3 regions of the Chryseobacterium sp. JV274 genome follow, and region 3 is predicted to be linked to each of the others. Evidence: riboswitches for the same ligand, from Rfam matches in the RefSeq annotation. Region 3 holds a riboswitch; each other region holds the start of a gene.
The links. A riboswitch is a leader RNA that binds a small molecule or an ion and turns the genes downstream of it on or off. The one in region 3 is predicted to bind S-adenosylmethionine.

Region 1: another riboswitch for S-adenosylmethionine. It lies ahead of CHRYMOREF3P_RS15850 (SusC/RagA family TonB-linked outer membrane protein); the one in region 3 lies ahead of CHRYMOREF3P_RS12940 (TonB-dependent receptor plug domain-containing protein).
Region 2: another riboswitch for S-adenosylmethionine. It lies ahead of CHRYMOREF3P_RS16630 (alpha/beta fold hydrolase); the one in region 3 lies ahead of CHRYMOREF3P_RS12940 (TonB-dependent receptor plug domain-containing protein).

Annotation. Positions count from the first base shown of each region.
Region 1 covers NZ_LR824569.1:3,437,081-3,439,348, forward strand. The annotation lists gene pckA (phosphoenolpyruvate carboxykinase (ATP)) at 1-90, shown strand, start outside; gene CHRYMOREF3P_RS15840 (hypothetical protein) at 140-577, opposite strand; gene CHRYMOREF3P_RS15845 (type II 3-dehydroquinate dehydratase) at 649-1,056, opposite strand; SAM riboswitch class I at 1,302-1,400, shown strand; gene CHRYMOREF3P_RS15850 (SusC/RagA family TonB-linked outer membrane protein) at 1,484-2,268, shown strand, end outside.
Region 2 covers NZ_LR824569.1:3,598,191-3,600,458, reverse strand. The annotation lists gene CHRYMOREF3P_RS16635 (ACT domain-containing protein) at 1-391, opposite strand, end outside; gene CHRYMOREF3P_RS16630 (alpha/beta fold hydrolase) at 391-1,335, opposite strand; SAM riboswitch class I at 1,402-1,508, opposite strand; gene CHRYMOREF3P_RS16625 (MGH1-like glycoside hydrolase domain-containing protein) at 1,697-2,268, shown strand, end outside.
Region 3 covers NZ_LR824569.1:2,804,951-2,807,218, reverse strand. The annotation lists gene CHRYMOREF3P_RS12945 (alpha-amylase family glycosyl hydrolase) at 1-992, shown strand, start outside; SAM riboswitch class I at 1,263-1,368, shown strand; gene CHRYMOREF3P_RS12940 (TonB-dependent receptor plug domain-containing protein) at 1,463-2,268, shown strand, end outside.

The sequences.
Region 1 (2,268 bases), 630 kb from region 3:
TATATCAAAAACTTTGAGCAATACTGTGATACTGAAGAAGGTAAGAAATTAGTTGCTTCAGGACCTCAGTTACAGGAACAGACTATCTAATAGTTCTCTATAACATATAAAAAGCCTCATCACAGATGAGGCTTTTTTATTAATATTTTTGACAGCTTTCAATCAATTCATCCTGTTCATCAAGTTTTATGACTGTTGATTTGATTGATTCTTCAGTTAAATGTTTTATGATCATAAAATGTTTTGAAGAAAAGTAAGATTCTTCGTCCAATATCTTATCTAAATACTTTGGAGTAGTGAAAGTCATCCAGTATTTTGCTTTGTTGGAAAAGGTAATAGTTACTTCTATGGCATCAGATTCAATATTTTCTATTGGATCATCTATGTTAATAGAAATTATTTCCGGATCATTGTCTGCACTAAAATAAAATTGTGAATACCATCTCAGTTTTCCTTCGTCATTCCAGATTCTTATATTTTCATCATTTATTTCTTCAACGATATAAGATTTTCTCTTCGTTAATTGCCCGGAATATATGCCAATGCTTTTACAGTAAATCTTATCCTTTATCTTCATAAATTATTCTCTTTTTATACATAATTATCTGTGAGAATCTGTGCTATCTGTGGGAAAATATAGACTGAAAATTACTTCAGGCTCAATAAAGCCAATCTGTACCCATCCATTCCAAAGCCGGATAAAACAGCATCTGTATTCGCTGCCGTTACAGATTTCTGGCGGAATTCTTCTCTTTTGTATATATTGCTGATATGTACTTCTACTTTTGGCTTGCGGATATTCTTTAAACAATCAGCGATAGCATAAGAATAATGGGTAAATGCTCCCGGGTTAATTACCACTGCATCAAAATCATCCTCCTGAAGTCTGTTGATAAGCTCGCCCTCAATATTGGACTGATAATACTGTATTTCATGAGACTGAAACTCGGATTTTAAATTTTCCAAATAACTTTCCATGGAAACATTTCCATAAATTTCCGGTTCCCGCGTGCCCAAAAGATTGAGATTAGGCCCATTTATAATCAAAACTTTCATCCTATAAAATTAAAAAGTTTTTTCAATTAATAATACAAAAATTAAGATGTCCTCAAATATTTGTTCCATTGAATTATTAATAATGATATTTGTCATGTTTGAATAAATGGTAACGGCTACAACTCCTTATTGTAATGAGTTTTATTAAAATTTTATGTTAATTATTAAAAATTTATCATGAAAAATAAATAAGTCTACTTGTTTTGTAGACTAAAAGTTTTTAGCTTTGCAAACATATTTCGATCGGCTTATAAAGAAAGATGGAGGGAACTGACCCCGTGAAGTCTTAACAACCTACCCATTGGGCAAGGTGTTACGTTCAGCCTTTTAAGGAAAAATAAGCATTTGGTTTATCGTATTTATCGATGCCCTTTGCTGACTTTTCTGCAAAGGGCTAAATTTTAATATATGATAAATAAAATTGATTATGACTAGTAAAACTTTATTTAATTCTAAAGCTTGGATACCTCCGGTTGCTGCTTTTTTTCTGGGAATTACCAGTGTAAATGCACAGAATTCCAAGCCGAAAAAAGATAGCCTTCATGAAAAAGAGATTGATGAAGTAGTAGTGGTAGCTTACGGAAAAGCGAAAAGAAACAGCTATACCGGTTCCGTGGCTACAATTTCCAGCGATAAAATCAATAACAGACCTGTAACGAATATTACGAAAGCATTAGAAGGACAGGTTGCAGGGATTCAGACTACCAGTGCATCAGGCCAGCCAGGTGCGGTTTCCACGATCCGAATCAGAGGAATTGGTTCAATAAGCGCTTCCAGCGATCCGTTATATGTAGTGGATGGAATTCCTTTTGATGGAAATCTGAACTCTATCAGTCCCAGCGATATCGAATCTATAAGTGTTCTGAAAGATGCTACAGCAAGTGCTTTGTATGGTTCAAGAGGAGCAAATGGGATTATCATCATTACTACAAAATCAGGTAAGAAAGGGGAAGCGAAAGTTAATTTTAATATCAGTCAGGGATTCTCCGGAAGAGCGGTAAAAGACTATGAGCAGGTAAATACAGATCAGTATTTTCAACTTTACTGGGAAGCATTGAGAAATGGATATCAATCCGGGAAAGTTTCTTCTCAGCAGGCAGCTCAGATGGCAACAGACAACCTTGTTTCTTCATTAGGGATTAATCCATATGGGACAGCTTATCCAAAGCCGGTAGGTACAGATGGAAAACTATTACCTGGCGCATCACCACT
Region 2 (2,268 bases), 790 kb from region 3:
TGACCCTGTTTTCTCCCGCAACCTGATTCAAAAGTAATGGGAAAACATTGTTTCTTGCCAGCTCAGCAAATACTTTATTGAAATCTTCTGCTACAAAACCGATCACAGAAACATTATTGATACTATAGATCTGAGAAACTTTTCCAGATTTTCTTTCTGCTTCAAACTCATCAATAAGACAAGCAACTGCTTTTTCTGCATCAATTTCCTGAACCAAGATAGAAATTCCGTTTTCTATGGCCTGTTGGGAAATTACTCCTACACTGATACGCGCTAAGGTAAGCGCTTTAAAAATTCGTCCGTCAATCCCGATTTCTCCCAGGAAATCTTCTCCTTCAAATTTGATGATTGATCTGTTCTTCAAAAATTTTATTTCGTTAGCATTTTTCATTACTTCTGTAAAATGTTTTTAATGATATTATTTAATTGTTGATATTCCATTAAGAAGGCATCATGCCCGTGTATAGATTGGATCTCGTGATAAGAAACATTCTTATTTTTCTCTTTTAAGTTTTCAAAACACATTCGGATTTCAGAAGCAGGAAAGAATAAGTCTGTATCTACGGAGATCATGTGCATTCGTGCCTGTATTTTATCCAGTGATGGTTCATCAGCATTAATATTCATTAAGAGATGATTCATCAGTTTGTACGCTTTTAAACTAAATCTTTCGTTTAGTGCATTACCATGATAAACCAACCAGTCTTCTGATTCCAGACATTGTTTGTCCTGGTTATATTGGTTTTGAAATCTGTCATTGAGCGACTGTGGTGTTCTATAACACAGCATGGCATGAATTCTTGCTTTCTGTAATGGTTCTTCTTTATCATTCAATAAAAATTTCTGAACCAGACATTGTGCATGAAGCCAGTCGTGTGTTCTGTAATCACAGGCAATAGGAATAAATATTTCTGCAAGATCCGGCTGCTTGGCAAGCATTTCCCAGGCAATTCCTCCTCCCAGAGAGCCCCCAATAATGGCGTATAGATTTTTGATATGTAAAGCTTCAAGCCCTTTTAGAAATATCGCAGCGATATCTGAAGGCGTGAAATCTTCATAGTCTTCAATTAAAAAATTGTCATAACCGTTTCCGGGTATATTGAAACACAGAACTGTATATTGATTGGTATCAACAATCTGATTTTCTCCTACCAATTGTTTCCACCAACCTTTTTCTCCGGATACATCTGAGTTTCCGGTAAGTGCATGATTGATTAAAACAATGGGTGCTGTAAACAGATCTTTCCCAAAAAGCTGATAGCTTAACGGGATATGGTATTCCTTTTGGGAATTGGTTTGATACGAAAGATTTATATAGTTTAATTCTGTTTTCAATTCTATTATATTTTAATACAAATACAATTGAAAATGCCACAGGAAATGGCTGAAAAGAACTTCAGTAAGTTATCTGTCCAAAATACTTTGGTAGAACGTAGCACCTTCTTTGCTTGCGCAAAGGGTTGCTAAGGTTTCATAGGGTCTAATCCCTCAACCTTTCTTGATAACATTTTCAATATTTGAATGAACGAATGATGCAAAGGTAGTTCTTTTCTTTTAATTTCAAAAAAAAAATATTTTAATATTTAAAAAAGCCCTTAAATACAAGTATTTCAAAACTATATTAATAATTGTTCAGATGAAAAAAATTGGAATTATTTTTCAAAAAAACTAACTTCGTATGGAAAAATGATGAGATATGACCGCCGAAAAAGAAAGATTACAAGATACTAAATGGAAAAACTGGGGACCTTATGTAAGCAACCGACAGTGGGGAAATGTACGTGAAGATTACAGCTCAAACGGGAATGCCTGGGATTTTACCAATCATAATAATGCTGAAAGCTATGCTTACCGCTGGGGAGAAGAAGGCATCGCCGGAATTTCTGATGTAAAGCAACTTTTCTGTTTTGCTTTTTCATTCTGGAACAAGAAAGATAAAATGGTAAAAGAACGATTCTTCGGATTGAGTAACCCTCAGGGAAATCATGGTGAAGACATCAAAGAAATCTTTTATTACCTGGACAATACGCCTACCCACAGCTATATGAAAATGGTGTATAAATATCCGATTAATGAATTTCCTTACGATGATCTTGTTATAGAAAACGGAAAACGAAGCAAAAAGGAACCGGAATATGAGATTTTCGATACCGGAATTTTTGATAACGATGAATATTTTGATATTTTCATTGAATACTGTAAAGCCGATCACAACGATATCTTAGCCAGAGTCACCGTTTGTAATCGAAGCCAGCATGAGGCTCCTAT
Region 3 (2,268 bases):
CTTATAACCAGAATACCATGGGATATAAAGACAACAGTAATTATGACAGAATGAACCATAGTCTTCATGGGTTTACCAATATGCGTGCTGTAGGGTACGGAGAAAGTCATGATGAAGAAAGATTGATGTTTAAAAATCTTGCATATGGTGCTGCGAACGGTAGCTATGACGTTAAAAACCTTAATACAGCTCTTGAAAGAATGAAAACTTTCGGTGCGACATTCTTTACTATTCCAGGTCCGAAAATGATCTGGCAGTTTGGGGAATTAGGATATGAATTCAGTATCAACAGATGTGCTGACGGTACTATCAATAACGGGTGCAGAACGGATGAAAAGCCTGTTGCATTTACTTTAAACTATGATACCAACGTAAACAGAAAAGCTGTATATGATATATGGGCTAAAATAATCACGATCAGAAATACCCATCAGATTTTTAAAACTAAAACGTACAGTATAGAATCCAATAATCTGATTAATGATCCGGACGGATTGATCACAAGAATTTATCTCTATGATTCGGCTATTACAACCGGGATAAAAAATGTTGTCGTACTGGCCAATTATGATATATCTGCAAAAAATGTTGTTCCTTTCTTTCCTTACACAGGGCAATGGCAGAATCTCATGGATGACAGTATTTCGAATATCGCCTCTACCACGGCTCCGATAACTTTACAGCCAGGAGAATTCAGGATTTTCGGGAATTATGGAGGTGCACTGTCAACAACAGATCCAAATACTGTAAATAAATTATCACTTCAGATCGCTGATAATCCAATACAAAACGGAGTGGCGAAATTAATTTTTAATAAAGCAAAAAACGGAGAAATTTTGATTTTTGATATGACGGGTAAAAAACTGGATTCATTCAAACTGAATAAAGAAAACGGAACTTATGAAATGAAAGTCAGTTATCCTGCAGGAACTTATCTGGTGCAGTTGAAATCGGAAACCGGAATTGCCATTCAAAAGATGATAATCAGATAAAAACAAATTATGAAGTTGTTTAGACTTAAAAATGTAGGATATATTGAAACCATTAAGAAGGATTTAAGAAATAAAGTGTAGTTAAGATGAATCATTCTGATTTTTAAGCTTAAGGCGAAGCTTATCTTAATACTCTTATCGCCTTACTATAATCTTAATGTTTCAAAAATAAAACTTTAAACAAGTTCTATAAAATAATAAAAGGCAAATTTGCAGTGTAGCAGATTTGCCTTTTTTGTCTATTTAAAAAAATAGTCTACTTTTGCAGTAGATTTATCAAGAAAGGTGGAGGGATTTGGCCCAAAGAAACCTTAGCAACCTGCACGATTCGAGAAGTGTAAAGGTGCTAATTCCAACCCTGAGGGGGAGATAAGCGAAGTCAATATTCTTATATGAATTCCATTTCTTGAAGTCTTGTATATCTGCGGAAAAATCCGTCAGACTGTAATTATTAATTGGCAAGAACAAAAATGAAAAAATTAAGTACAGCTGTATTATTGCTTGGGGCAATTTTGGTTGCTGCTCAGGAGAATGAGGAGAAAGGAAAACAAATAGAAGATATTGTTATCGTTGGAAACCGTAATGTAAAAAGAACAAAACTGGAAACACCGGTTCCTGTAGATGTTATCAATATTGACAAAATTCAAAGGAGTTCTCCGCAAATGACTGCTCAGGATCTTCTGAATTATGTTATCCCATCGTTTAATTCCGTAAGACAGTCTGCTTCTGATGGTACGGAACATATTGATCCTGTAACCTTAAGAGGAATGGGCCCTGATCAGGTTCTCGTATTGCTGAACGGGAAAAGAAGACACACCACTTCTTTAGTCAATTATCAGAATACCGTGGGGAATGGCTCTGTAGGAACAGATCTGAGTACAATTCCTGTTATTGCTATTGATAGGATAGAAGTGTTAAGGGACGGAGCTGCAGCACAATACGGTTCTGATGCCATTGCAGGAGTGATCAATATTATTCTTAAAAAAAATACGGGAGCCTCAGCAAGTCTTACGTATGGATTGACCGGGAGAAATGATGGAGATACCTATCAGGCAGGAGCCAATTATGGTACTTCATTAGGAAAAAAAGAGGGTTATATCAACCTTTCTCTACAATTAAGCCACAGAGGAAAAACCACAAGAACTCAAAATCACGATCTAGATATTTTCGGAGATAATTTCGCTTACGCCTTTGCAAATGATCCTGAAGCGGCAAGAGCTGCAGATGATGCGAAGATTAAGGAGCGGGGATTGTCACGTGATGATTTCAATTTCCA